DNA from 3 places in the Azohydromonas lata genome. Region 3 is predicted to be linked to each of the others. Evidence: predicted binding sites of a transcription regulator. Region 3 holds the regulator's gene; each other region holds the start of a gene.

Region 1 (9,672 bases), on a different contig from region 3:
CACTGGAAGCGGCTCATGGCGCCCTGGTCCAGCGCCTGTTGAATGTCGCGGGGCATGGGAGGCTCCTCGCAGTTGAAAGGAAAGCGGTTTGAAAAGCGCCCGCGCAGGGCTGCGCCCGCCGCGTCCTGCAAGCGGACGCGGCATGGGGCCTTGCTCGGTGATGGGCGTGTGAAGGCCGCCGCGGCGCGCGGGCCGCGGCGGGGGCGTCAGCCCGCGTCCGGCTGCGCCGCGGGCGCGGCGCGCTGGAAAGCGTCGAGCTCGCCGCAGGCGGCGTCCACGGCGCGTATCAGCGGATAGGGCGTGAGATCCACCTTGAAGCGGCGGGCGCTTTCCACCTGGGGCACCAGGTAGACGTCGGCCAGCGTGGGCGCGTGGCCGAAGCAGAAGTCGCCGCGCGCCGGGTCGGCCGCCAGCAGGGCTTCGATCGCATCGAAGCCGGCCGTGATCCAGGTCGCGCACCAGGCGTTGATGGCGGCCTCGTCGGCGCCGAAGGTGTGGCGCAGCGCCTCCAGGATGCGGCGGTTGTTGATGGGGTGCACGTCGCAGCCCACGATGGCCGCCAGCGCGCGCACGCGGGCGCGGCTTGGCGCATCGCGCGGCAGCAGCGGCGGCTCGGGGTGCGTCTCCTCCAGCCACTCGATGATGGCCGGCGACTGGATGAGCACGCTGCCGTCGTCCTGCTGCAGCGCCGGCACCAGCCCCTGCGGGTTGAGCGCCTTGAAGGCCGGCTGCGTGTGTGCCTCGGTGCGCAGGTCCACCGGCACCTGCTCCACCGCCAGCCCTTTCAGGTTGAGCGCGATGCGCAGCCGGTGCGAGGTGCCGCTGCGAAAAAAGCCGTAGAGCTTCATGGTCGTGCGCTGCGCGTCACTCGGCCGGGCCGACGTTGAGCGCCACTTCGCCCACGCCCTGCACGTGCCCCGTGATGCGGTCGCCCGGCACCACCGCGCCCACGCCCTCGGGCGTGCCCGTGTAGATCAGGTCGCCGGGCTGCAGGTGATAGAAGAGGGAGAGGTCGGCGATGAGCTCGCGGATGTTCCAGATGAGCTTGTTGACGTCGGATTGCTGCTGGGTCTGGCCGTTGACCGCCAGCGCGATCTCGCCTTGCTCGATCACCACGCCCGGCATGGGCACGACCTCGCTGCAGACGGAGGAGAACTCCACGTCCTTGCCCAGGTCCCAGGGGCGGCCCTTGTCGCGCGCGACGAGCTGCAGGTCGCGCCGCGTCATGTCCAGGCCGCAGGCGTAGCCGTAGATGATGTCGTGCGCATCTTCCGCCTTCACGCGGAAGCCCGGCTTGCCGATGGCGACGACCAGCTCCATTTCGAAGTGGTAGTTCTTCGTTTCGCTGGGGTAGGGCGTGGTGGCGCCGGACGCCACCAGCGTCTGCGGCGCCTTGGTGAAGTAGAAGGGGCGCTCCACCGACTTGTCCACCGGGCGGCCCATCTCGACGGCATGCGCGTGGTAGTTGCGGCCGACGAAGAACAGGCGGTTCACCGGCAGGCGCTCGCCCTGGCCGCGCACGGGCAGCGAGGGCGTGGCGGGCGGGGTCCAGAGGTATTGGGCGGTTTGGGTGTCGTTCATGGCGGTCTTTCGTGTGTGGGAGCTTGCGAGGTGGGTGGCGTGGGAGGCGGCTCAGTCCCGGTTCTCGAACACGCCCAGCTTCTGGTGCAGCGGCGTCTCGTCGGCGATGAAGATGAAGGCCGGCGCGCTGGCCGAGGTGTTCGCCAGGCTCACTTCGCTGTAGCCCGGGGCGCAGCAGGTGTCGGCTTCGGCGAGGGTGAAGCTTTCGCCTTCGATGCGGGCCTGGGCCGCGCCTTCGATGAGGTGGAACACGCAGGCCGGCGAGCGCACGGGCAGCCGCAGCGTCTGCCCGGGGCGCAGCATGAGGGCGTAGAAGCCCAGGATGTTCTGCGCGGCGGCGCCGGTCTCGGGATTCACGTAGCCCACCTGCACGGCTTGGAGCTCCGGCTGGTCGGCGGCCAGGGACTGCAGCGCAGCGCGCGTCTCGGTCCAGGGGTAGCGCAGCAGGGGGTAGGCCTGGGCCGAGCGCTGGAACACCGGCATGGGCACCACGCCGCCGCGCAGCCAGGCGCGCTCGCCGTGGCCGGGTTTCACGCTCTGGCGCGGGCCGTCCACGTGGTAGGACGCCTCCATGTAATGGACCAGCGGCAGATCCAGCACGTCCAGCCACACCACGGGCTCGGTGCCGTCGTGGCCGTGGTCGTGCCACAGGCCGGTGGGGGTGAGGATCAGGTCGCCGCGCTGCATGGGGCACTTCTCGCCGTCCACGTTGGTCCAGGCGCCTTCGCCTTCGACGACCATGCGCACCGCGTTGGGCGTGTGGCGGTGCGACGGCGCCCATTCGCCCGGCAGCAGCAACTGCATGCCGAGGTACATGGCGGCGCTGGCCTGCATCTTCTCCAGCCCGTGGCCGGGGTTGGCCAGCACCAGCACGCGGCGCTCGGCCTTCTCCATGGGCGTGAGCTCGCCGGCCTGCAGCAGCAGCGGGCGCAGCGCCTGGTAGGGCCAGTGCGTGGGCCGGGTGTTGGGCCTGGGCTTGCCCGGGGGCAGCACGGCGCGCAGGCTGGGCCACAGCGGCACCAGGTTCTGCGCCCGCAGCGCCTGCACGTAATCCGGGGGCAGGTCTTCGAGGCGGCCGAGTTCGTTCATGGCGGGGTCGTCCTTGTGGGGCTTGTGGTGCTTGTGGCGTGCGCGGTGCTCGTGTCGTTGCGGCTCACTGCGGGGCCAGGCAGTTGTCCACGTTCCAGCCGTACAGCCATTCCATGGCGTCGTAGAAGCGCTCCGGCGTGCGGCCGCGCCAGAGATCGTTGCGCACCAGGCGCTCCACGCCCTTGGCGTGGTAGATGCGCCCCATCTCGCGCGACGACAGGACGATGCGCGCCGTGCGCGCCACGCGGGAGCGCTGGTAGAAGTCGAAAGCCTTGGCGATGTCGTTGCCGTGCACGCGCAGCGCCTCGCCCAGCGTCACGGCATCTTCCATGGCCATGCAGGCGCCCTGGGCCATGTACTGCGTGGTGGGGTGTGCAGCGTCGCCCAGCAGCGTGACGCGGCCGTAGGTCCACTGGCCTATGGGCTCGCGGTCGGCGGTGGCCCAGCGCTTCCAGCTCTTGGGCAGGTCGATGAGCTGCCGCGCCTTCGGGCAGATGCCCTGGAAGTAGCTCTGCACCTCCTCCTTGCTGCCTTCGCGCACGCCCCACTCCTCCTGCTCGCGGCTGTGGAAGGTGACGACCACGTTGTATTGCTCGCCGCCGCGCAGCGGGTAGTGCACCAGGTGGCAGTTGGGGCCGACCCAGATGCTGGCGGCGTTCCACTGCAGGTCGGCCGGGAAATCCTTCTTGTCCACGACGGCGCGGTAGACCACGTGGCCGGTGACGCGCGCCGCATCGCCCACGAACTGCTGGCGCACCACCGACTTCACGCCGTCGCCACCGATGAGCGCGATGCCGCGGTGGCGCACGCCGTTCTGGTCCACGGCGGTGACGCCCGCCTCGTCCTGCTCCACGTGCTCGATGCGCGTGGAGGTGAGGCACTCCACCCGGCCGCTGGCCTGCGCGCCTTCCAGCAGCGACAGGTGCACGTCCGCCCTGTGGATCACGGCGTAGGGGTTGCCGAAGCGCTTTCTGAAGGCCTCGCCCGTGGGGATGAGGCCGACCTGGTACTCGTCCAGGGCGTCGTGCATGACCATGTAGTCGGTGTAGACGGCGCGGCTGCGCGCCTTCTCGCCAATGCCCAGCGCGTCGAAGGCGTGAAACGCATTGGGGCCCAACTGGATGCCCGCGCCGATTTCGCCCATCTCCGGCGCCTGCTCCATCACCTTCACCTTGAAGCCGCGGCGCACCAGCGCCAGCGCCGCCGCCAGCCCGCCGATGCCGCCGCCGGCCACCAGGATGGGAAGGTCCGTGTTCGTCGTGCCCATGCTTGTCTCCTGCTCAAGAACGCTGAAAGTCAGCACACTGAAGATTAGTGTAGATTTGATTAACCAAGATCAAATGCGGGCAAACCCTGAGGGGCTGGCGGGGTGCGGCGAGACCGGCGTGGGCGCTTGGCCGCGTTCAGCGGCGCAGCGCCTGGACGGCCCTCAACGTCCGTCCGGCATTTCGCGCGGCGCGCGGCTGAGCTCGTTGTTGGCTTCCACCAGCGTGCGCAGCATGCGCAGGAACAGCGGCCGTTCCTCCGCGGGCAGCGGGGCCAGGATGCGCTCCTGCACCTGGGCCACGCCGGGCTGCACCTCGTCCAGCAGCGCACGGCCGGCAGCCGTGGTGGCCAGCAGGCGCACGCGGCGGTCCTGCGGCGACTGCTTGCGCACGATCAGGCCCTGGCGCTCCAGGCGGTCCACCACCCCGCCGGTGGTGGAGGTGTCGAAGCCGATGGCGCGCGCCAGCGCGCCCTGCTCGATGTCGGGCATGCGCGCCGCGGCATTGAGCGCCGCGTACTGCACGGGGGTGAGGTTCCAGTCCTTGAGCTCGTCCATGAACAGCGCCACGGCGATCTGCTGCAGGCGGCGGATGTAGTGGCCGGGCAGGTCGTCCAGCGAGGGCAGGGAGGTGGTCGGCAGGTCGGTGGTCATGACATCGATGGGCGTAAACCCGCAATGATCCAGGTCAAGAATTGACCTATGCTGAAATTAAGCATGCTGATGATAGGCGTGCGGACAAAAACGGCATGGGTGGATTCCCGCCAGCCGCATTTCTGAATTCTGGAGACACACAGCATGCAGTCCATTGCCCACTCGTCCACGCGACGCCATGTTCTAGCGCTGGCCGCCGTTGCCGCTGTTTTGGGCAGCGGCGCGGTGCAGGCCCAGCCCGCCGGGTATCCCGCCAAGCCGGTGACCATCTTCACCGCCTTTGCGCCGGGCAGCGGACCGGACGCGGTGCTGCGCATCGTGGGCGAGAAGCTGGGCAAGGCCTGGAACCAGCGCGTGCTGGTGGAAAACCGGCCGGGCGGCGGCGGCTTCATCGCCATCGACGCGGTCAAGGGCAAGCCGGCCGACGGCTACACGCTGCTGCAACTGGACAGCGAGCACCTGGCCGCCCTGCCGCATCTCTACAAATCGCGCGGCTTCGAGACGCTCAAGACCTTCGAGCCCGTGGCCATCCTGTTCCGCACGCCTTTCATGCTGGCCGTGGCCGCCGATTCCAAGTGGAAGACCGTGGCCGACGTGGTGGCCGCCGCCAAGGCCGAGCCGGGCAAGGTGACCTATGGCTCCTGGGGCGTGGGCAGCCCGGGCCACTTGGGCGGCGAGGAGTTGCAGATGCGCACCGGCACGGAGATGCAGCACGTGCCTTACCGCGAGGTGTCGCAGCTCTTCACGTCGGTGGGCGCGGGCGACGTGTCGTGGAGCTTCGGCTCCATCCCGTCCAGCCAGGGCGCTTTCAAGGCCGGCAAGATCCGCTACCTGGCGGTGGCCGCGCCCAAGCGCCTGGCGCAAATGCCGGAGGTGCCGACCATGGCCGAGGCCGGCGGCCCGGCGCTGGACGTGAATTCCTTCGTCGTGCTGGTGGCGCCGCGCGGATTGCCCGCCGCCGTGCGCGACAAAATCCACGCCGACGTGGCCAAGGCCGTGGCCGACGCCGACGTGCAGTCCCGCTTCAATACCTTCGCCTTTGAAACGTTGAATTGGTCGCCGGAGGAAATCGGCCGCCAAGCGGCGGCCAAGTCGCGGATTTACGGCGAGCTGGCGCAGCGCAAGAACATCAGCCTGGAATGAGCCTGGTGGGCCGGTGCGATCCGCGCGCATCGGCCTGAAAGGCACCGATACGGTGCGCGCAACAGGCCTGCTGCCCATTGTTTGAGCACGCTAACCCATGCCCAGGGGGGACAGGGGCTTGGCGCCGTTCTCAAACGCTTGTTCACAGGCTTATCCACAGATCTTGGGGGAAACCCTTTGCCAGACCGTCCCTGGGGCACGCTGGCGGGGCGCCGGGGCCCGTTTGCCGCGCCCGGGCCACGTCAGCAAGTTCACATTTCGGCAACCAACATCATTATGGGGACGCCGAAAATCTGAAAATTGGGTTTTTGAGTGCCGAAGTAATTGGCGTCAATATACTGGCAGGAAATTTGACACAACGTATGTGTCGGCATGCCCTGTATTTTTCGCCGCAGCTTGGCTGCTTTATGACTGCAGTTGTTTATTCTGAGCCTGCGGCACTTCAATCGGCGCTGCTGGATCCTGTATTTCTGGCCTGCCTGTGCAGTGCGGCCGGTAACCCTGAGCTTGTCGCGGGGTTCAGGAATTTGGCCGGCCACCAGTTTGCACCGCACGACATGGCCGCGGGCACCGGCGCGGACGACGCGTCGGCCTCCCTGGCGGGCGACTTCATGCGCTTCGTCAACTTCGTGCACGGCACCATCTACATGCGCCTGGACCCCAAAGTGCGCCAGGACATGGGCGCGGCCCTCGCGCTGGCCAGACGGGCTTGTGAAGGCCTATTGTTGAATTGATCTGTTTCAAGGCGTGTTGCGGTAATTAACAGTCCGCTAACACAGCCTGCGATCGGCTGACGGAGAGTGTGGTCCAGCGTCGCGATACAAATTCATTTTTTCCACTCCAGAATTGATATATCGGGCTAGACCCTTTAGGGAATTGAATGGAGATGGCGGAACCGATGAGCGCAAGCCATTTGTTCCAGGAATTTGGTCGCAAGTTCTGGAGTTCCGATTTGAAGGATCAGCATGACTGGTCAAACCATACTCATCGTTGACAGCAACCCGGACGACCTGGCTTTCACGGCTCAGGTGCTGGGCCCCGAGCACCGTCTTGCATTTGCCTGGAGTGGCCGCAGCGTCATGGCGGCCGTGCGCAAGCACAAGCCGGCGCTGGTGTTGTTGGATCTGGATTTGCCGGACATGGACGGCTTTGCCGTAGCCCGCGAGATCAAGGCGGACCCGGAGACATCGGTGATTCCCGTGGTGTTCGTCGCGGCCAGGAACAGCGTGGGCGACGAGGCCGGAGCGTTCCGTGAGGTCCACGGCTGCCTGTTCAAGCCCATGGTGCCGGCCGAGCTGCTGGCTTGCGTTCGCAAGCAGGTGGCGCTGCACCAGCATGCCCGCACGGAGGCGGCCTACCGCGAGGCGCTGCTGATGCTGGGCAAGGCCAGCCATTTCCGTGACGACCGCGCGGGCCGGCATCCGCAGCGCATGGCCGCCTACGCGGCCGCGCTGGCCGAAGCCGCCGGTTGGGACAACGCGCAGATCAGGCTGCTGGAGCTGGCCGCTGCGCTGCACGACATTGGCGAATTGGGAGTGCCTGACTCCATCGTGCTCAAACCGCTGAAGCTGGATGCCGATGAGTGGGAAACCATGAAGACCCACTGCCGCCTCGGCCACGACATGCTCATCTGCCATGACGCGCCGGTGTTCAAGATGGCCGCGGCCGTCGCGCTGCATCACCACGAGAAGTGGGACGGCTCCGGCTACCCCGACCGGCTGTCCGGCACGGCCATCCCGGAGGCCGCGCGCATCGTGGCGGTGGCCGACGTCTTCGACGCCCTCACTATGAACCGCCCGTACCGGCAGGCTTGGCCCGTGGATGCGGCCATCGCCACGCTGAATTGCGCCGCCGGCACGCACCTGGAGCCGCGCCTGGTCAAGCTGTTCGAGGGCATCCTGCCGCGCATTCTCGAGATCAAGGCGGAGAAGGAAGCCGTGGCACGCAGCGAAGACCGCGCGGCTTGACGCATCAAGGGCCGTAACCCCTCCCACCATGAAACAAGTACTGATCGTTGATGACCAGGCGGACCTGCGCAAGCTGCTTCGCTGGTCCCTGGACGAGTTCGAAGATCGGCTTGAGCTGCACGAGGCCAGCAACGGCACCGCCGCGCTGGAGAAGGCCGAGGAGGTCAAGCCCGACCTGGTGCTGCTGGACGTGATGATGCCCGGCGAGCTCAATGGCTTGCAGGTGTGCCGGCGGCTGCGCGACATGCCCGTGCTGCAGGGCACCCGCGTCGTGCTGCTGTCGGCCCGCGCCCAGGCGACGGACATCCAGGAAGGCATGGCCGCGGGAGCCGATGCCTACATGGTCAAGCCCTTCAGCCCGCAACGCCTCATCGAAACGGTGCAGCGGCTGCTGCCCGACCTGTAAACCACCGAACCTTTCACAGATCCATGGGCTTTTTGCGCTCCCGTCTTGCCGGCACTTTCCTCACCTGCGCGTTCGCGGCCTACCTCCCCGCCGCGGGGGCGCAAACCTACATGTTCTCCCCGGTCAACCAGTACGGCATCAACGTGACGGCCGAGTACTGGAACCCGGTCATGGCCTACGTGTCCGAGAAGAGCGGCGTCAAGCTCCAGCTCAAGATTGGGCGCACTTCCGCGGACACCACCAGCTTTGTGCTGGCCAAGGAAGTCGACTTCGTCTTCACCAACCATCTTTTCAGTCCCGAGCGGGAAAAGCTGGGCTGGAAGGTTTTCGGCCGGCGCCAGACGCCGCCCGTGCATGGACAGATCGTGGTGGCGGAGGACTCGCCCATCACCGACTTGTCGCAGCTCGCCGGCAAGGACGTGTGCTTCCCCGGCCCCGAGGCCACGGTTTCCTACAAGTTCACCTATGCGCAACTGCTCGCGCGCAAGGTGGATGTGAACGTCGTGTTCGCCGGCAACACCGATGGCGCCTTCGTCCAGCTCTTCAGCGGCAAGGCCGCGGCGGCCGGCGTGAACTCCCAGTTGGTGGAGGGCTACGCGCGGCGCGAGAACAAGAAGTTCCGCGTGCTGTGGTCCTCCCCGCCGCTGCACGACCTGGCGCTCATGCACTCGGACCGCGTGCCCGACCGTGATGCCAAGGCCGTGGCCAAGGCTTTCCTGGGCATGCATGCCGACCCCAAGGGCCGCGCCATTCTTGAGCAGTCCTCGCGCCTGGCCGGCTTGACCGAGGTCGTGCGCTTCATCCCGTCCGACGGCAGCGAGTACGCGCCGTATCGCGACTTCTACCGGGCGGCTCCGGCCCAATTGCGCTGAGCGCCGGCAAGAGGTCTGCTCGGTGAAGCTGCTGCGGTGGTGGTTGCCCCGGTCGCTGGCTGGCCGCGTGTTCGGCCTGTACGCCATCGCGCTTGGGCTGTTCGTCGCGGGTGGCCTGTGGCTGTTTTTCCGCTACGAAGTCCTGGTGGATATCGAAGACAAGCAGTTGCGCGGCGAGTCGCTGGTGGGCGTGATCATGCCCACCATCGCCGACAGCGCCGTCATCGGCGACTACGACACCATACGGCACACGCTGGAGCGGGTGCTGCTGTATTCAGACTTCGCGCACGCCACCTTCATCGACATCACGGGCGGCACCATCAAGGCGGTGCGCAGCGACGCCCTCGACGCCCGTGCGCCCGCGGCGCTGCGCTCCTACATCGATTCCGCGCTCTACAACGTGAACCGGCCCATCGTCGTGGGCGGCCGCGACTACGGCGTGCTGCGCGTGAGCTTCGCGGCCGAGCACATCGCCGCCGAGCTTTGGTACGAGGCCCTGGCCGCGCTGGCCCTGGCCGCATTGGCGCTGGGCGGCGGGCTGGTGGCGTTCAGGATGGCGCTCAAGGGCTGGCTGGGCAACCTGGAGCACATCGAGTCCTTCGAAGCCGACATGCGGCTGGGCGTCATGAAGTCGCGCGCCGGGCTGGCCAAGGACGCGCCCATCGAGCTGCAGCGCACCTTCGAGGTGATCAACCG
Region 2 (9,672 bases), on a different contig from region 3:
TTGACGATGAGGTTGCTGCCCTCCACCGCCACGTCGCCCTTGAAGCGGCCGTGCACGCTGTCGTACTTCAGCATGTAGGCCAGGTAGTCGGGTTCGAGCAGGTCGTTGATGCCGACCACCTCGATGTCGTTGAAGTTCTGCACCGCGGCACGGAACACCATGCGGCCGATGCGGCCGAAACCATTGATACCGATCTTGATGGTCATCTCGAAAGTCTCCTGCTGAAAAAAACCAACCGCCCGGCGCCGCCGCCCGCGGGCGGCGCAGGCCAACTAAACGATTACTTCTTGCCGAGCACGGCGCGCACGGTGGCGGCCACGTTCTCGGCGGTGAAGCCGAAGTGCTTGAACAGCACGCCCGCCGGCGCGCTCTCGCCGTAGGTGTCGATGCCCACCACGGCGGCGCAGCCGTACTTCCACCAGAAGTCGGTCACGCCCGCCTCCACGGCGATGCGCGGCAGGCCTTCGGGCAGCACGGACGTCTTGTAGGCGCGGCTCTGGCGGTCGAACGTGGTGGTGCTGGGCACCGAGACCACGCGCACGGCAATGCCGGCCACGGCGAGCTGCTGCTGCGCGTTCAGCGCCAGGGCCACTTCGCTGCCCGTGGCCACGATCACGGCCTGCGCCTTCTTCTTCAGGCCCACTTCGCTGGGCTCGGCCAGCACGTAGGCGCCCTTGGCGATCTCGTCCAGGCCGGCCTTGGGCAGGTAGGGCAGGTTCTGGCGGCTCAGCAGCAGCGCGGAGGGGCGCGTCTTGTTGAGCAGCGCGCAGCTCCAGGCCACCGCCGTCTCGGCCGTGTCGGCCGGGCGCCACACGTCCAGGTTCGGGATCAGGCGCAGCGAGGCGGCGTGCTCCACGCTCTGGTGGGTGGGGCCGTCTTCGCCCAGGCCGATGGAGTCGTGCGTGAACACGTGCACCACGCGCGTCTTCATCAGCGCGGCCATGCGGATGGCGTTGCGGCTGTAGTCGCTGAAGGTCAGGAAGGTGCCGCCGTAGGGGATGTAGCCGCCGTGCAGCGCCACGCCGTTCATGATCGCGGCCATGCCGAACTCGCGGACGCCGTAGTTGATGTGGCGGCCGCCGTTGGGTTTTCCATCCTCGTCAAAGCGCAGCGCGGGCGTGCTGCTGGTGTTGGTGAGGTTGGAGCCGGTCAGGTCCGCGGAGCCGCCCAGCAGCTCGGGCAGCGCCTTGGTGAACGCTTCCAGGGCGATCTGGCTGGCCTTGCGGGTGGCGACGGTCTCGGCCTTCTCGTGGGCGGCGATGGCGGCGTCCACGGCGGTCTGCGCGAAGTTGGCGGGCAGCTCGCCGGCCATGCGGCGCTGGAACTCGGCGGCCAGCTCGGGGAAGGCGGCGGCGTAGGCGTCGAAGCGCTGCTGCCACTCGGCTTGGACGGCGGCGCCGCGCTCCTTGGCGTCCCAGGCGGCATAGGCCTCGTCGGGGATGACGAAGGGCTCGTGGCTCCAGCCCAGCTTGGCGCGGGTGAGCGCGATCTCGTCGTGGCCCAGGGCCTCGCCGTGGGCCTTGGCGGTGCCGGCGCGGTTGGGCGAGCCGTGGCCGATGTTGGTCTTGCAGATCACCAGCGTGGGCTGGCCGGTGTGGGCCTTGGCGGCCTGCAGGGCCTCGTCCACGGCGTTGGCGTCGTGGCCGTCCACGGGGCCGATGACGTTCCAGCCGTAGGCCTCGAAGCGCTTGCGGGCATCGTCCACGTACCAGGGCGAGACCTGGCCGTCGATGCTGATGCCGTTGTCGTCGTACAGGGCGGTGAGCTTGTCGAGCTTCCAGGCGCCGGCCAGGGCGCAGGCCTCGTGGCTGATGCCCTCCATCAGGCAGCCGTCACCCAGGAAGGCGTAGGTGCGGTGGTCCACCACCGTGTGGCCTTCGCGGTTGAACTCCGCGGCCAGCAGCTTCTCGGCCAGCGCCATGCCCACCGCGTTGGTGATGCCCTGGCCCAGCGGGCCGGTGGTGGTTTCCACGCCCGGGGTGATGCCGACCTCGGGGTGGCCCGGGGTCTTGCTGTGCATCTGGCGGAAGGCGCGCAGGTCGTCCAAGGACAGCGCGTAGCCCGACAGGTGCAGCAGCGCGTAGATCAGCATGGAGCCGTGGCCGTTGGAGAGGACGAAACGGTCGCGGTCGGCCCACTGCGGGTTGGTGGGGTTGTGGCGCAGGTGGCGGCCCCAGAGTGCCACGGCGATGTCGGCCATGCCCATGGGCGCGCCGGGGTGGCCGGAATTGGCTTGCTGCACGGCATCCATGGCCAGCGCGCGGATGGCGTTGGCCATCAGGGTGCTGGGGTCCTGGGCGGTTTCACGGGGGAGATCGGCGACGAGGTCCATGCGGGTTCAGGCCTGAAAGCAGCAAAAACGCGGATTTTAAGCCGCCCCCAATGCCGCACCTGCCGCAGCCGGATCAAGCCGGTCGGCCAGCCCACGCAAGGCGGCCGACTGTCACGCGGCGGGGCGGGCTCAAGAGCCTTGATCGCCGTCAAAACGCCGCCGCGCCGCGCTGCCACGCTGGCGTGTCGCCACGCACGCCAATGGAAACCTGCCATGCGCCACGCCACGCTCACCATCATCCGCGAAGAACACCAGGCCCTGGCGGCCATGCTGCGCTCGCTGTCCATGCTGCTGACGCAGTCGCGGCGCGAGGGCACGGCGCCCAACTTCGAGCTGCTGCGCTCCATGCTCTTCTACATCGACGAGTTCCCCGAGCGGCTGCACCACACCAAGGAGACGCAACTGCTGTTTCCGCGGCTGCGCGAGCGCTGCCCGGAGCTCGTCCCCGTGCTGGACGCGCTGGACGCCGACCACGAGCAGGGCGAACGCGCCATCCGCCGCCTGGAGCACGCACTGCTGGCCTTCGAGATGATGGGCGAGTCCCGCCGCGCCGAATTCGAAGCCGCGGCCGAGCGCTACATCACGTTCTATCTCTCGCACATGGGCACGGAGGAAAACCTCATCCTGCCCGCCGCCGAAGCGCACCTGCTGCCGGAAGACTGGGCCGAGATGGACGCCGCTTTCGAAAGCAACCGCGACCCGCTCACCGGGCACGAGCCGGACGACCTGTACCGCCCCCTCTTCACCCGCATCCTGAACATGGCGCCCGCGCCGATCGGGCTGGGCGGCTGAGCACCCGCAGCCCTTCTTCTTCGCCCCTCCCCTGCACGCCGGCCCTTGCGTCGGCGTTTTCATTGGCCCTTTTCGCCCTAAAAAGACGGGGTTCGGATGCGCCTGTGCACAAGCCGCCCGCAGGCCACAACTTATCCAAGTACTTGTCCCGAAAGCGTTTTTCGCTTTCCAGCCGGTTTCTCAACCCGGCTGTGAACAAGGCTTGAGCCCCTCACAGCTTCTCCACTGCCCTATCCCCCGCGAAGCCGTTTTCCGGGCTTTTCGGCTTTTGGGATCCCTCCGCTCGTCCTGATTCGCGTGTTTTTCTTTCCCAAAGAAGTTCATTTTTAAAAGTAGTCGTCGTGGTAGGCCCCGCCCTGGCCTGTGGATAACCGGAGTTTGTTCTTTTCCCTCGCGAACTTGCGCGCGGCCGAAGGCTGGGGACCGGCCGCCTGATTGCAAAGGGGCCAACAGAGAACAAACGTCGGCGAAGGGGTGGGGGCTGTGGACAAGCCCAAGTTGTTGTTCAAGCTGATCACAGCCTTGTGCACAGGCGCGTCAAAGAGGCGTGGAAAGGCCCCACCTACACTGCCGCGCATGACCGTGACTGCCCTGATCCTGGCCGCCGGCCGCGGCGAGCGCATGCGCCCGCTGAGCGACCAGACCCCCAAACCGCTGCTGTCCGTGCAGGGACGGCGGCTCATCGAATGGCACCTGTTCAACCTGGCGCGCGCGGGCGTGCGCCGCGTGGTGGTCAACACCGCGTGGCTGGAGGAGCAGTTCGAGCCCGCGCTGGGCGACGGCGCGCGCTACGGCGTGGAGATCCTGTATTCCCACGAGGGCCACGACCACGGCGGCGCGCTGGAAACCGCGGGCGGTATGAAAAAAGCGCTGCCGTTGCTGGGCGAAATCTTCTGGGTGGTCTCCGGCGACGTGTTCACGCCGCAATTTCCCTTTGACGCCGACGCGGTACGCCGCTTCGAAGCCTGCGGTCAGCTCGGCAAGCTCTGGCTGACCGGCAATCCGCTCCACCACCCCGCGGGCGACTTCGGCATCCGCGACGGCCTGGCCGTGCGCGAGGCCGACGAGAAGTTCACCTGGACCAGCCTGGGGCTGTTCCGCCGCAGCTTCGTGGAAGAGCTGATGGCCGACCTGCCTCCCGGCGCCAAGGCGCCGCTGCGCCCCTACCTGGAAGCGGCCATGGCCCGCCGCGCGTTGGGCGCCGAGCGCTGGAGCGGCGCCTGGACCGACGTGGGCACGCCTGAACGGCTGGCCGCCCTGAACGCACAAGACGGACGACAAGCATGAGCAGCAGCACCCCTATCTCCTCCCCGCAGGCCACCTCCGCCGCCGTCGGCGCGCCGCCCCTGCGCATTGCCGTGGTGGGCGCCGGCCCGGTGGGCCTGGCGCTGGGCCTGCTGGCTGCGCGCCATCTGCCGCAGGCGCAGATCACGCTGTTCGACGCTCGCCCCGCCGACAAGGACGTGAGCGGCGACCCCCGCGTGCTGGCCCTCTCGCTGGGCAGCGTGCAGATGCTCCAGCAGTTGCGCGCCTGGGATGCCGCCAGCGCGCAGCCCATCCAGGAGGTGATGGTTTCGCAACAGCCTCCCGGTACGTTGCCCCTGGGTGGCCAGCCGCAGGTGAACATCCGCGCCCGCGATGAAGGCGTGCCCATGCTGGGCGCCGTGTTGTCCTACGGCGCGGTGGTCGCGCCGCTGCAGCGCGCCTGGTTTGAGCAGGCCCAAGGCGAGCCGCAACGCCTGTTCACCCGCTTCGGCACTCCCGTGGCCTCGTTCAAGCCCGTGCCCGGCGGCGTGGAAGTGGACGCCGGCATCGCCGAAACCTACGACCTGGCCGTGGTGGCCGAGGGCGGCGTCTTTGCCGAGCAGGCGCGCAAGACCATCGCGCGCGACTACGGCCAGACGGCCTGGATTGGCACCGTCACCCTGCAAGGCGCCCGCCCCGGTTTGGCCATAGAACGATTTACCCGCCAAGGCCCGGCTGCCTTACTCCCATTACCTATGGGCGCGGACGGCGCGCAGCGCGCCTCGCTGGTGTGGTGCGTGGACAGCAGCGACGACCCGGTGAAGGATTTGACTGACGCCCAGCGCCTGGCGGTTTTGTCCTCGATATTTCCGGCCGAAGCCGGGCGGCTGGTTTCATTGACGCCCATGAAAGCCTTTGCGCTTGGGTTGAATGCCGAGCGGACTTTGGCGCGCGAGCGCACCGTGAGAATCGGCAATGCCGCCCAAACCCTGCACCCGGTGGCGGGCCAGGGTTTGAACCTGGGTTTGCGCGACGCCTATACCCTGGTGCACGCGCTCAAGCGCGCGGATTCCATCGAATCCGCCCTGCGCCGCGTTGAGTTTCAACGCGCCCCGGACCGCTGGAGCACCATCGCCGTCACCGATTTCCTGGCGCGCACGTTTACCTGGCAAGTCCCGGGATTGCCGACGGCGCGGGCGCTGGGCCTGGCTTTATTGCAGGCGGTGCCGCCGTTGAAATCGGCGCTGGCGCGGCAGATGATGTTTGGGAGAAGGTAAAAAAAGGCGCCGACGGCGCCTTTTTTTGTTTGGGTGCTGATTTTGAAATTTAAAAATGCCGTTCTACCGAACGACATTACAACAACTGATTCACCACCGCCCTCCCCAACGCCGGTGCACACTGTTGCGCCGCCACACTGCTCCCCTTCCAATAAAACTCCAGTCCGCCGCTGGTCTGGACGAGTTTGGCAATCCCTAAACCCACCCCGTGTTGTGTCGTCCCGCGGGAATCGTCGTCATGCGCGTCCATGGTTTCATCGGCCACGACCACGAATTGGGTACTGCCGCTGCTGTCCGATGGATCCTGGCTCACCGCCACGACCAGCATCACGTGCCCGCTGTCGCTTTGGTCCTTGGTATTGGCAAATGCCAATAAATCGCCCGGCTGGATTTCGGCCAGGATCACGGGTTGAAAGCCATTGAGGCCCCGGGTGAAACAGGTGAAGTAATTCTTCGCATTGGGGCTTTGGCACAGGCCGTCGCCCGTGCCCGGCGGATCGAAACAGCCGGCTTCGGGTATGGAATTGTCCTGGCCTGCCTGCCAATCGGAAAACACAGTGGCCACGCCTTGGCTGTTCACGTAAGTGAATAAAGATGTGATGAAGCCGCTGCAGTCGGTATGGCAGTCGGCCACCGCGTTGGTATTGGCTCCTATATCGGCGATGCGGGCTTCCTGCACCGTGCCGCTCCAGTATTGCGGCGACGTGCCCGGCACGCTGCGCCAGATCACCGCTGGCCATTCACTGCCGGCCACAGCACGCGGGTATCCTCTTTCGCGTGTATCCAGTAATCCGTGTTCGGGTTGGCGGGCAAGGTGTAGGAGCCGGGCAAATAATCCGGGCTGCCGGCGGTGTAGCCGTAAATGCCCTGCAGCAAACTCTTGGCCGCCTTCAGCAATTGGGCATTGGCTGGCGAAGTGCCCGGGGCGGGAATCGAGGTCCAGGTATAGGTGCTGTAGATGCTGGTGTCCATGGCAGGCGTTTCTTGAAAAATATCGGATAGGAAATATTGCGGCGCGGAATCAATATCCCGTGCCGACGAGTGTAACTTCACATTTTTGAAAATAAAAGCCAGTTGCCGGCGTCGCCGTGCCCGCTCGGTAAATGATGGCGGCGTTTCTGACCTGATTGGAATGAAAAATTATTTTTGCCAGCCGCCAAATTATTTGGAAGCGGCTGGCCAAAGGCGCTTTTTAAATCCGCCTGTGCCCCAGTGCCGGCAATTGCACCCGCACTTCGCCCATGCGCTCGGGGCTGAATTCCGCAATGGCGATGCCCTCGCCCTCTTCAACCACCGCCAAAACCTCGCCCCACGGGTCGATCACCATGCTGTGCCCCCAGGTGCGGCGGCCGTTTTCGTGCTTGCCGCCTTGCGCCGCGGCCACCACGTAGCACTGGTTTTCCACGGCGCGGGTGCGCAGCAGCAATTCCCAATGGGCTTTTCCCGTTGTGTAGGTGAACGCGGCCGGGACGCTGATCACGTCGCACGGCTTCTGTCCGGATTCGAAACTCATGGCCCGATACAGCTCGGGGAAACGCAGGTCATAGCAGACGGACAAACCCACGCGCAAATCGCCGGCTTGCACCGCCACCGGCGAGTCGCCGGGCTCCAGCGCCACGGCCTCGTCGTAATGTTCGCGGCCGTTGTCGAAGGCGAATAAATGCAGCTTGTCGTAGCGCGCGGCGCGTTCGCCATTGGGGCCGTAGACGCAGCAGGCGTTGCGCACGCGCGCGCCGTCCAGCGCGCGAATGGGCAGCGTGCCGCCAATCAGCCACAGGCCGCGGCTTTTGGCCTGGCTGGAAAGGAACTCCTGGATGGGGCCGCTGCCGTCGTTTTCCGCGATGCGCAGCTTGTCGCGGTCGTTTTCGCCCATCAGGCAAAAGTATTCCGGCAGCGAGGCCAGCGTGGCACCTTGGGCGGCAGCGTCGGCAATCAGCCGGTCGGCGGCTTTCAGATTGCGGTCCACGTCCGGCGTGGAGACCATTTGCAGCGCGGCGAGTTTCATCTGGCGGTTCTCCCAATCAATCGTCGATAGGCCCGCCAAGGTTCAAACCCAAACTTGGCGGGAAATCAGTTTTGCGAGCTGCGCGGGCTGGACGCCGCGGCGGCCGCACCCGGGGGCGGCGACGGGTCCAGGTTGGGCAGCGGCTTGTCGGCCGCGCGCTCCAGGCGCGCCACCTGCGGGTCGCTCCACGAGCCGGTGATCTGGAATTCGCGCGTGCCGACCTGCATGAGCGGCTTGCGCAGGAAAAGCTGGGCCAGGAAGGTGCCTAAACCCACCGCCGGGTTGATGGCCGCATAGGCCAGCGACGCCGTGCCGGCGTTGATCTCGGGCACCACCACCACGTGCAAGTCCTGCGTCTCGCGGGCGAGGTCGGCCTTGCCTTCCATCAGCACCGCCGCCTGCAGGCCGCGCATGAGCAGGTTGTTGGTGTCGGCCACGCCGTCGTCGATGTGCACGTCGCCGGTGATGTTGTCGAAGGCAAAGCCCTGCAGGAACACGTCGCGGAAATCCAGCGTCAGCCGCCGCGGTATGGATTGCAGGCTCAGCACCGACAGCAGCCGCCCCGCGCCGGCGCCAGCCTTCAGGAAACGGCCCTGCTGCAGGTCCAGACGCAACTGGCCGTCCATGCGCGCGGGGTCCGGCGCCAGCGGCGAGCCGGGCCACGACACCTCGCCTTGCAGCCGGCCCTTGCCGCCCTGCAGCACGCCGCCAAAGCCCAGCCGCTCCAGCAGCGCGCCGCCGTCAGCCAGGTCCATGCGGAAGTCCATCACCATGCGGCGCTGCCCGCCCGGCGCCGGCACCCAGCGGCCCAGCGCCTTGAGCTCGGCCTCGGCCGTGGTGAGCGAGAGGCGGTCCAGCTGCCATTCGGCCTGCCGGCCCACGGTGCGGCGGTTGACGGCCTGGATCTCGGCGCGGCCCAGGTCGCGGCCGCCGAGCTCGAAATCTTCCACCACGATGTCCAGCGCCGGCACCGTGGACGGCGCCTGCGCCAGCATGTTTTCCACCTGCTGCGCCTCGCTGGGCGGCAGCGCCAGCCGCGCCAGGCGGGCACGCACCTGGCCGGCCTGCGTGCCGGCGCCGGGACGGTATTCGACGTGGCCGTCGAGCTGCTGCGCGTGCAGGTTGGCGCGCCAGGTCGGGTCGCCGCCCGCGCGCGAGATGCCGGCCACCACCTGGTCCAGCCGCCGGCCGTGCACCAGCATCTGGCCGACCTGCAGCGAGGCGCTCAGGGGCAGCGAGGCGTCCAGCGCCGGGGCGCCGCCGTTGGCTGCCGTGCCCGTGGCCCCTGCCGCGCCGTTGCTGGCCGGCAGTGGCTGCGACAGCCGCTCCAACGCCTGTTCCCACGCGTCCACGTCCAGCGCGGGCAGCGCCAGGGCCAAGCCGAAGCCTTGGGCCGGCTGGGGCACGGGGGTGAGGACGCCCAAGCCGCCGCGCAGCAGCAGCGGGCTGCCGTCGGCGTCCTTGCGTTGCAGGTCGCGCACGGCCTGGGCCTGGAACAGGCCAGCGGCGTCCACGTGCCAGTGCTCCAGTTGCGGCGTGGCACCTTCGGACACCACGCGGGAGCTCACCTGCAACGGCAGCGCCGCCTCGGCGGCCTTGTGCAGCGGCGCGGGCAAGTCGGACGCCATGCCCACCAGGTTGCTGGTCACCTGTATTTCCGGATGCCCCTGCCGCACCGCCACCACCAGCCGGTAGGGCGACTGGCCGCTGAAGGCGCCGGCCAGCCGCGCCACCAGGCCCAGCTCCGTCGCACGGCGCAGCCCCTCGGCGCTGGCCACGCCGTTGCCGGTGAAGCGCAGCGTGCCGTCGCCCTGCGTGCCGCCCTCGAACACCGCGTCGCCGCCCAACACGCGCGCCCCGCCGGTGAGCGTGATGCGCTGGCGGTTGAAATCCACGCGCGCACGGGCGGCCGCCATCAGCGGCGCGTCGGGGACGATGCGCACGTCGTTGCCCGCCAGCAGCACGCTGCCCTGCACGGCGGTCTGGTCCAGGTCGGACAGCGGCATCTGCAGCGCCAGCCG
Region 3 (9,672 bases):
GGCCGCCTCGGTCCAGCCCATGTGGCGCAGCATCATCTCGGCGGAGAGGATTTCGGAACCGGGGTTCACGTAGTCCTTGCCGGCGTACTTGGGTGCCGTGCCGTGCGTGGCTTCGAAGCAGGCCACGGAGTCGGAGAGGTTGGCGCCCGGGGCGATGCCGATGCCGCCGACCTGCGCGGCCAGCGCGTCGGAGATGTAGTCGCCGTTGAGGTTGAGCGTGGCAATCACGCTGTACTCGGCCGGGCGCAGCAGGATCTGCTGCAGGAAGGCGTCGGCGATGGAGTCCTTGATGGTGATGTCGCGGCCCGTCTTGGGGCTCTTGAACTTGCACCACGGGCCGCCGTCGATTTCCACGGCGCCGAACTCGCGCTTGGCCAGCGCGTAGGCCCAGTCACGGAAGCCGCCTTCCGTGAACTTCATGATGTTGCCCTTGTGGACGATGGTCACGCTGGGCTTGTCGTTGTCGATAGCGTACTGGATGGCCTTGCGTACCAGGCGCTCCGTGCCCTCGATGGACACGGGCTTGACGCCGATGCCGGAGGTCTCGGGGAAGCGGATCTTCTTGACGCCCAACTCGTCGATCAGGAACTTGATGAGCTTCTGAGCCTTGTCGCTCTTGGCCTCGTATTCGATGCCGGCATAGATGTCCTCCGAGTTCTCGCGGAAGATCACCATGTTGGTCTTCTCAGGCTCCTTGAGCGGGCTGGGCACGCCCTTGAAATACTGCACGGGACGCAGGCAGACGTAGAGGTCCAGCTCCTGGCGCAGCGCCACGTTGAGCGAGCGGATGCCGCCGCCCACCGGCGTGGTCAGCGGGCCCTTGATGGAGACCACGTACTCGCGCAGCACGTCCAGCGTCTCGGCAGGCAGCCACACGTCGGGGCCGTACACCTTGGTCGACTTCTCGCCGGCGTAGACCTCCATCCAGTGAATCTTGCGCTCGCCGCCGTAGGCCTTCTGCACCGCGGCGTCCACCACTTTCAGCATCACGGGGGTGATGTCCAGCCCGGTGCCGTCACCCTCGATGTAAGGAACGATGGGGTTGTTCGGGACGTTGAGCGAGAAGTCCGCGTTCACGGTGATCTTCTGGCCGCCCTCGGGCACCTTGATGTGCTGGTACATGAAAACTCGCTCCTGTGTGGGGGTTATGGAAGCAGACCGCCATTCTATTCACGGCGGTTTCAAGTCCTGTGTCTTACATAAGACCAGGCGACACAGCCAACTTAGTCACAAAGCATCGCAGTGCAGCTTGACGCGAACTTGACGCCCTTCCTAGGGACTGTCCCCAGGTGACGACGCCCCCCGGCGCGTCAGCTCACGCACCAGGCGGCGATACGCATCCACAGCCCGTGGCCCAGCGCCCAAGCGGATGCGCACGCCAGCCCCAAACCGGCCAGGCGCACCGCCCAACCACCTGAGGCCAGCCAGCGCGAGCCCGGTGCGCCCAGGCGCCACCACAGCGCCGGCCCAAGCCACAGGCCCAGCGAGGAGCCCACTGCGAAGGCCGCCATGATGGACGCCCCGGAAGCCGCATGCTGTCCAAGCGCAGCCACCACCAGCGCCGACTGCAGCAGCCCACAGGGCCAAGCCACCCAGGCCGTGCCGGCCAGGCCGGCCTTGACCGGACCCAGCATGGGCTGCCAGCCGCCGGAGGACGTGCCGCCCTGCCCGGCTGCCACCGCGGGCGCCAGCCGCGTGCCGCGGCCCAAGTTCTCCAGCCACTGCGGTTGCCGCCCCTTGATCAGCAGCCACAGGCCCAGGCCCAGTGCGGCCACGTGCACCAGCGTCCACAGCGGACGCAGCGCCGGCGTGAGCTGTGAAAACCGTGCCAGCAGCGTGACGCTACCCGCCGCCACCGCACCCGCGGCCGCGTAGCCCAGCAAACGGCCCAGGTGAAAACCCAGCAGCGCCTGCTGCGGCCGCGCACCACCACAGCGGCCGGCCAGCGCGGTACAGGCCGCGCCGCACATGGCCACGCAGTGGGGCGATCCGGCCAGGCCCATCAACAGGGCGCTCAAGACGAGGGCTGCATCCATGACCGGAGAAAAAAACAGGCGCGGGTACTGCGGGGAGCTCGAAGCGAAGCCTTAAATGATCCGGGAAAAGCGCTCGCGCGTCTTATCGGCACGCAAATGCCGGTCGAACACCATGGCCACGCCGCGGACGAAGTACCAGCCGCGCGGCGTCACCTGGATGGCGTCGGACTCCAGCTCTGCCAGGCCCATCTCCACCAGCGGCTTGAGCGACTCCAGCTCCGCGGCGAAGTACTCGCGCATGTTCACCAGGTGCGCCAGCTCGATGGACTCGAACTCCACGCGGCCCTGGCACATCAGCGCCATGATGACCGCCCGGCGCACGAGGTCATCGCGCGTGAGCGCCAGGCCACGGACGATGGGGAAATGCCCCTGGCGCACGGCGTCGTAATACTCCGGCAGCGTCTTGGCGTTCTGGCTGTACGTGGCGCCCATGCGGCCAATAGAGGACACGCCCAGGCCTATGAGGTCACAGTCCGGCTGCGTGCTGTAGCCCTGGAAGTTGCGGTGCAGCCGTCCCTGGCGCTTGGCCGCAGCCAGGGTGTCGCCGGGCAGCGCGAAGTGGTCCATGCCGATGTAGGTGTAGCCAAAACCCAGGAAGCCCTGGATGGCGCCACCGAGCATCTGCACGCGGTCGCCCGGCGGCGGCAGTTGCTCGGGGTCTATGCGGCGCTGCGGCTTGAAGCGCTGGGGCAGGTGCGCGTAGGCATACAGCGCGATGCGGTCCGGCCGCAGCTCGCCCACCAGCTCCACCGTGCGGGCGAAGGACGCGGGCGTTTGCTTGGGCAGTCCGTAGATCAGGTCCACGTTCAGCGACTCGAAGCCCAGTGCGCGGGCGCTGACCACCAGCTCGTGCACGCTCTCGAAAGACTGCACCCGGTGCACGGCCTTCTGCACCTCGGGATCGAAGTCCTGCACGCCGAAGCTCAGGCGGTTGAAGCCCATGCGGGCCAGGTTCTGCAGCCGCTCGGTGGTGACCGTGCGCGGATCCACCTCGATGGAGATCTCCGCACCCGGCGCAATGCGGAAGGCCGAACGCATGGCCGCCATCAGGCGCTCGATCTCGGCGTCGGACAGGAAGGTCGGCGAGCCGCCGCCGAAATGCAGCTGCGACACCGACTGGCCCTTGCCCAGCACCGCCACGTGCAGGCCGATCTCGGCTTCCAGAGCCTGGATGTACTCCTCGGCCCGCTCGTGATGCTTGGTAATGACCTTGTTGCAGGCGCAGTAGTAGCAGACCGACTCGCAGAACGGGATATGGACGTAAAGGGACAGCGGGGGCGTGCCGCCCACCGTGGCGCCTTGTGCGCGTTGCTCCAGGGCCTGTGCGTACTCCACCGGTCCAAACGCCTCGACGAAGCGGTCCGCGGTTGGATAGGAGGTGTAGCGAGGCCCCGGCACGTCCAGTCGCTGGAGCAAGCTTTCGGTCAGGATGGGCCCGGGGGCGGATGTATCGCGTAGCATGGCGACACTTTGCCAAACCCGGGACACAAGAGCTTGATGTGCCTCAAGTCGGCAAGTTGAGGCGCCGCCAAGAATGGCGCCAGTGATTGAGGCATATCATGTTGAAGACCGCTGACTCTCCTGAAGAAACCTGCGCCCAGGCGGCCGGATGTGCCGCCACGGCATCGCGATGCAACATGAACAGCACTCTGCCGCCCATTCGCTCTGAACCTTTCAAGGTCGCCTGCTCCAGTTGCAACCTGCGTGAGCTGTGCCTGCCGGTGGGCCTGTCGCGCACGGACCTGGAGCAGCTGGACACCATGGTGGCCACGCGGCGCTCGGTGGTGCGCGGTGACACGCTGTTCCGCGCCGGCGACGTCTTCCAGTCGCTCTACGCGGTGCGCACGGGCTTCTTCAAAACCTGCGTCTCGGCTGAGGATGGCCGCGATCAGGTCACGGGCTTCCAAATGGCCGGCGAGTTGCTGGGCCTGGATGGCATCGGCAGCGACCGCCACACGGTGGACGCCGTGGCGCTGGAAGATTCCCAGGTCTGCGTCATCCACTACGGCCAGCTCGAAGAGCTCTCGCGCGAGTTCTCTGACCTGCAGCGCCAGCTTCACAAGATCATGAGCCGTGAAATAGTTCGCGATCATGGCGTCATGCTGCTGTTGGGCAGCATGCGCGCCGAAGAGCGCCTGGCGGCCTTTCTGCTGAACCTCACGCAGCGCCTTCAGGCACGCGGTTTCTCAGCCTCCTCGCTCATCCTGCGCATGACGCGCGAGGAAATCGGCAGCTACCTGGGCCTGAAGCTGGAAACGGTGAGCCGCACCTTCTCCAAGTTCCAGGAAGAAGGCCTGCTCGAAGTGAAGCAGCGCCAGATTCGCATCGTGAACCAGGACGGCCTGCAAAAGCTGGTCAACGGCGCCGCCTGCTGACGGCCCGCCCTACGGCTTCAAATAAAAATGGCGCCCGCGGGCGCCATTTTTGTTGCCGTCTTCGGCCGTGGAAACGGTCTTTCAGTGGCCATGGACGCCGTGCATGTGGCCGGCGTCGATCGCGTTGGGCGGGGTACCCAGCCAGTGGCCCAGGGCGCCGGCCGCGGCGATCACGGCCCAGAACAGGAAGAAGGCCAGCGAGTACACGCCGGTAGGCGTGAGCTCGGCCGGTATGGCACCGGCACCGAGCAGGTCGTGCGGATCCACCAGCGCGAACACCAGCATCTCCAGCACCGCGGCCATCAGGAACGAAGGCCAGGCCACCAGCATCACCGCTTGGGCACGAGGGGTTGTCGTCATGTCGATCACCTCCTGGCGGCCATTCTTGCGCGCGGCCGCCCTGCCCCGTCCTAGCGTTGACCCGGAGCTAGCGTTGAGCCGAAGAGGCTCCGACTGCGGCGGCTTCGGCAGCTGCCTTGTTGCGCGCCTCTATGGCGGGGCGCATGTCGCCTGAGGAATCTTCCGCGGGCTGCTGCGACTGCGGCGCCGCGCCGGAGCCTATGACCACGTCCGCTCCACGGATGGCGATGACGGCGGTGACGAGGGCCGCCACCACCACGGCCAACGGGCCACCCACCACCAGCCACATCATGCGCACGCGCCACCACGGCACGCGCTGGCCATTGCCGGCCTGTTTGTCGGTCTTGCGGTCCATCAGGGAATACTGCCTCGGTTCACGGGCACCGCGCCGGCCGGAGGGCCGACACGGCACGACGAACGTGGAAATGAAAACAGAGGGAGCACGGCGCGGGCCCGAGCCGTCAAGCCGCCCCAGGCCCATGCCGCCGCCCCCAAAAGACATCGCGCGCCAGAGCCGAAACCGGCTTGGCGCGCGCTTTTTCCTTTGGTTTGGCGGGGTGGCCGCTTATGCGGACATGAGCCCCCCGCCAAACACCGCTGGCGATTACTGCGCCGGCGTGGCGGCGCCGCCCTTGTTGGACAGGCTCCACACATAGGCAGCCAGCACGTGGATCTGCTCGGGGTTCAGGCGCGAAGCATGGGCCGGCATGACGTTGGTCTTGCCGTTGTTGACCATGTTCATGATCGCCTGCTCGCCCCAGCCGTGCAGCCAGACCTTGTCGGTCAGGTTGGGAGCGCCCATGGCCTGGTTGCCCTTGCCGTCGGCGCCGTGGCAGGCCGCGCACACGGTGGTGAACTTCTCCTTGCCCAGTTGGGCGTAGACCGCGTTATGCGGGCTGCCGGAGAGGCTCAGCACGTAGTTGGCAACGTTGCGCACGTTCTCGCCACCGCCGATGGCTTCGGCCATCGGGGGCATCATGCCCTGGCGGCCACCGGTGATGGTCTGCTTGATGGTGTCGTGCGAGCCGCCATACAGCCAGTCGGTGTCGGTCAGGTTGGGGAAGCCCTTGCCGCCGCGGGCATCCGAGCCGTGGCAACCGGCGCAGGTGTTGACGAACAGGCGCTCGCCGATGCCCATGGCCGCCGGGTCCTGAGCAAGCTGCTCGGCCGTCATGGTCACGTACTTGGCGTAGACCGGCGCCATGGCGGCGCGGGCCTTCTCCTGCTCGGCCTCGTACTGGCCACGGCTGGACCAGTTGAAGGCGCCCTGGCTGGAACCCAGGCCCGGATACAGGGCCAGGTACACCGCGGCGAAGATCACCGTGATGATGAACAGCCACAGCCACCAGCGCGGCAGCGGGTTGTTCAGTTCGCGCAGGTCCTCGTCCCAGATATGGCCGGTCGTGTTGTCGGCAGCCATGGGCTTGGTTTTGCTGGCCACCATCAGGACGAACAGGCAGAACGCCAGGCCGCCCACCACAATGGCGATCACGTACCAGGACCAGCCACTGTTGAAGAAATCACTCATTACTTACTCCCTTGGAAGCGGGCCGCGGCCGCAGCGACGGGCTCGTCATCCTCATCAATGAAGGGCAGTTGTGCCGCCGCGTCATGTTGGGAAAGCTGACGCTTGCTCCAGGTCCACAGCGCGAGGCCGATGAACAGCACGAAGCTGAACAAGGTCACGACGCTGCGCAGGACGTTGATGTCGAAGTCCATCGCTTTGGCTCCGGGGTCTGGTTTACTTCAGCGCGGTGCCCAGCACCTGGAGGTAGGACACGACCGCATCGAGCTCGGTCTTGCCCTTGACCTCGTCGGCCGCCTTGGCGATCTCGTCGTCGCTGTAGGGCACGCCCACCTTGCGAAGCGCCGACATCTTGGGTGCCAGGTCCGCCGGGTTGAGCGCGGCCTTTTCCAGCCACGGGTAAGCCGGCATGTTGGACTCCGGCACCACGTCACGCGGGTTGTTCAGGTGAATGCGGTGCCAGTCGTCGCTGTACTTGCCGCCCACGCGGTGCAGGTCAGGACCGGTGCGCTTGGAGCCCCACTGGAAGGGATGGTCGTAAACGAACTCGCCGGCCGTGGAGTAGTGGCCGTAGCGCAGCGTCTCGGCGCGGAAGGGACGCACCATCTGCGAGTGGCAGTTGTAGCAGCCTTCGCGGATGTAGACGTCCCGGCCTGCGAGCTGCAGCGCCGTGTACGGCTTGAGGTTTTCCACCGGCTTGGTCGTGCTGTGCTGGAAGAACAGCGGAACGATCTCAACCAGGCCGCCGAAGGCGACCGTGATCAGGATCAGCACGATCATCAGGAAGTTGCTGGTCTCAATCTTCTCGTGACCAGTCGGATTTGCGTGTGCCATGTCGGTCTTTCCTCAATCCAATCAGGCGTGGGCAGCCGCAACCATGGGCACCGGCGTCTCGACGACCTTGCCGCTGCGCACGGTCATGATCGTGTTCCACAGCATGATCACCATGCCGCTCAGGTACAGCAGGCCGCCGACCATACGGATGATGTAGAACGGGTACGTGGCCTTCACGCTTTCGACGAAGCTGTAGACCAGCGTGCCGTCGGGGTTCACGGCGCGCCACATCAGGCCCTGCATCACGCCGGCAATCCACATGGCGGCGATGTAGAGCACGATGCCGATGGTGGCCACCCAGAAGTGCAGCTCGATGGCGCGGGTGCTGTACATCGTCTTGCGGCCGAACATGCGCGGGATCAGGAAGTACAGCGAGCCGATCGAGATCATGCCCACCCAGCCCAGGGCGCCGGAGTGCACGTGGCCCACGGTCCAGTCGGTGAAGTGCGACAGGGCGTTGACGGTCTTGATGGACATCATCGGACCTTCGAAGGTCGACATGCCGTAGAACGACAGCGCAACGATCAGGAACTTCAGGATCGCGTCGTCGCGCAGCTTATGCCAGGCGCCCGACAGGGTCATGATGCCGTTGATCATGCCGCCCCAGCTCGGAGCCAGCAGCACCAGCGAGAAGATCATGCCCACGCTCTGCGTCCAGTCCGGCAGAGCCGTGTAGTGCAGGTGGTGGGGGCCCGCCCACATGTACGTGAAGATCAGGGCCCAGAAGTGCACGATCGACAGGCGATACGAGTACACCGGGCGCTCGGCCTGCTTGGGGATGTAGTAATACATCATGCCCAGGAAGCCCGCGGTCAGGAAGAAGCCCACCGCGTTATGGCCGTACCACCACTGCACCATGGCGTCCTGAACACCGGCGTAGGCCGAGTAGCTCTTGAACAGGCTCACGGGGATGGCGGCGCTGTTGACGATGTGCAGCAGGGCCACGGCGATGATGAAGGCGCCGAAGAACCAGTTGGCCACGTAGATGTGGCGCACCTTGCGGGTGCCGACCGTGCCGAAGAACACGATCGCGTAGGAAACCCAGGTGACGGCGATCAGGATGTCGATGGGCCACTCCAGCTCGGCGTATTCCTTGCCGGAGGTGTAGCCCAGGGGCAGCGTCACGGCCGCCGCGACGATGATCAGTTGCCAGGCCCAGAACGTGAACATGGCCAGGCCAGGCGCGAACAGGCGCGTCTGGCAGGTACGCTGCACCACGTGGTAGGACGTGGCAAACAGCGCGCAGCCGCCGAAGGCGAAGATGACCGCATTGGTGTGCAGCGGACGCAAACGTCCGTAGCTCAACCAGGGAATGCCGAATGTAAGATCAGGGAAAGCAAGCTGGGTGGCGACGAAAACGCCCACCAACATGCCCACCACACCCCAAAGCACCGCCGCCACTGCGAACATTCGCACGGGGGCGTCGCTGTAAACCGGTCTTCCCGGTTGCGCCGCTTGAGCCATCACTGGCCTCCTTCTTAGTGAGAATCCACCCGGGGCGCATTGTTCGGCGCCGAGCTTTCGCCAAGCTTGATTACCGTCAACGCTTCCCCATCCGTGTTCAGAATGCGCTCGCCTTCTCGTTCGAGATCGTCGAACTGCCCGCCGTGCAGGGCCCAGCCGAAGACGCCGATGATGATCAACACCAGCAGCGCCGACAGCGGAATGAGCAGGTACAGGATTTCCATCGTTCCTCAGCGCGCCAGGCGCAGCGAGTTGCCCACCACGAGCAGTGAGCTCGCTGCCATGCCCAGGCCGGCAGCCCACGGCGGGAGCCAGCCGGCCAGCGCCAGCGGAATGCAGGCCAGGTTGTAGAGCGCGGCCCAGGCAATATTTTGCCGCACCACACTCATGGCCTTGGCGGCAATACTGCGCGCATCGGCCAATGCTTGAAGCCTTTGTGAGGGCAGGATGGCATCGGCGTGCGCCCGCGCCACCAGCGCGCCCTCGCCCATCGCGAAAGACACGTCGGCCTGCGCCAGCACCGGCGCGTCGTTGACGCCGTCACCCACCATGGCCACCACTTCGCCACGCGCCTGCGCTTCGCGCACGGCCTGCAGCTTGGCCTCCGGCGTGGCGCCGGCGGCGGCCACGGGCAGGCTCAGGCGCTGAGCCACGCGCTGCACACGCGAGGGCGCGTCGCCCGACAGCAGCGCCGGCTCCATGCCGGCCGCACGCAGCGCGGCCATGGCGGCGGCGGCATCCTCGCGCAGCCGCTCTTCAAAACAGAAGGTCAGCAGCACCTGCCCGCGCGGGCCAAAGGCGGCCTGCAGCGCGTCGCTGCCGTCCTCCACGGGCGCATCAGCCACCCAGGAGGCACGGCCCAAGCGCCACTCCACGCCCTGGGCGTCCAGCGCGCTCAGGCCCTGGCCTGGTTGCTCACGCACCTGCGTCCAGCCGTCTGCAGAGGGCACCATGGCCGCATCCGCCCCGCCCTGCTCCACGGCCTGGACGAGCGCCCGCGACAGCGGGTGCGTGGACCAGCGCGCCATCGCCGCAGCGCGCGGCCGCAGCGCCGCAGCTTCGTGCGCGCTCAACGATT

Evidence for each region. The regulator FNR, encoded in region 3, switches genes on or off when oxygen is low (the NO sensors DNR and NnrR bind a similar motif). The targets are predictions, from matches to a motif close to TTGATNNNNATCAA.
Region 1: the regulator FNR is predicted to act here: its motif matches at 3,997-4,010, upstream of SM757_RS29085 (3-hydroxybenzoate 6-monooxygenase).
Region 2: the regulator FNR is predicted to act here: its motif matches at 2,471-2,484, upstream of SM757_RS07205 (hemerythrin domain-containing protein).

The regions. Positions count from the first base shown of each region.
Region 1 is NZ_JAXOJX010000076.1:18,917-28,588, reverse strand. Features, by position in the region: partial or broken gene SM757_RS29105 (MFS transporter) at 1-56, opposite strand, end outside; gene maiA (maleylacetoacetate isomerase) at 207-848, opposite strand; gene SM757_RS29095 (fumarylacetoacetate hydrolase family protein) at 865-1,581, opposite strand; gene SM757_RS29090 (cupin domain-containing protein) at 1,633-2,670, opposite strand; gene SM757_RS29085 (3-hydroxybenzoate 6-monooxygenase) at 2,735-3,937, opposite strand; gene SM757_RS29080 (MarR family winged helix-turn-helix transcriptional regulator) at 4,100-4,588, opposite strand; gene SM757_RS29075 (Bug family tripartite tricarboxylate transporter substrate binding protein) at 4,733-5,731, shown strand; gene SM757_RS29070 (hypothetical protein) at 6,040-6,465, shown strand; gene SM757_RS29065 (response regulator) at 6,697-7,698, shown strand; gene SM757_RS29060 (response regulator transcription factor) at 7,727-8,104, shown strand; gene SM757_RS29055 (phosphate/phosphite/phosphonate ABC transporter substrate-binding protein) at 8,128-8,976, shown strand; gene SM757_RS29050 (PAS domain-containing sensor histidine kinase) at 8,999-9,672, shown strand, end outside.
Region 2 is NZ_JAXOJX010000008.1:28,777-38,448, forward strand. Features, by position in the region: gene gap (type I glyceraldehyde-3-phosphate dehydrogenase) at 1-206, opposite strand, end outside; gene tkt (transketolase) at 281-2,332, opposite strand; gene SM757_RS07205 (hemerythrin domain-containing protein) at 2,546-3,124, shown strand; gene SM757_RS07210 (nucleotidyltransferase family protein) at 3,701-4,411, shown strand; gene SM757_RS07215 (FAD-dependent monooxygenase) at 4,408-5,646, shown strand; gene SM757_RS07220 (hypothetical protein) at 5,723-6,400, opposite strand; gene SM757_RS07225 (hypothetical protein) at 6,373-6,618, opposite strand; gene SM757_RS07230 (carbon-nitrogen hydrolase family protein) at 6,839-7,651, opposite strand; gene SM757_RS07235 (YhdP family protein) at 7,717-9,672, opposite strand, start outside.
Region 3 is NZ_JAXOJX010000056.1:31,850-41,521, reverse strand. Features, by position in the region: gene icd (NADP-dependent isocitrate dehydrogenase) at 1-1,122, opposite strand, end outside; gene SM757_RS26020 (sulfite exporter TauE/SafE family protein) at 1,311-2,018, opposite strand; gene hemN (oxygen-independent coproporphyrinogen III oxidase) at 2,088-3,497, opposite strand; gene fnr (fumarate/nitrate reduction transcriptional regulator Fnr) at 3,674-4,411, shown strand; gene SM757_RS26005 (hypothetical protein) at 4,493-4,771, opposite strand; gene SM757_RS26000 (hypothetical protein) at 4,839-5,126, opposite strand; gene ccoP (cytochrome-c oxidase, cbb3-type subunit III) at 5,376-6,299, opposite strand; gene SM757_RS25990 (cbb3-type cytochrome oxidase subunit 3) at 6,299-6,490, opposite strand; gene ccoO (cytochrome-c oxidase, cbb3-type subunit II) at 6,513-7,130, opposite strand; gene ccoN (cytochrome-c oxidase, cbb3-type subunit I) at 7,152-8,594, opposite strand; gene ccoS (cbb3-type cytochrome oxidase assembly protein CcoS) at 8,609-8,818, opposite strand; gene SM757_RS25970 (heavy metal translocating P-type ATPase) at 8,825-9,672, opposite strand, start outside.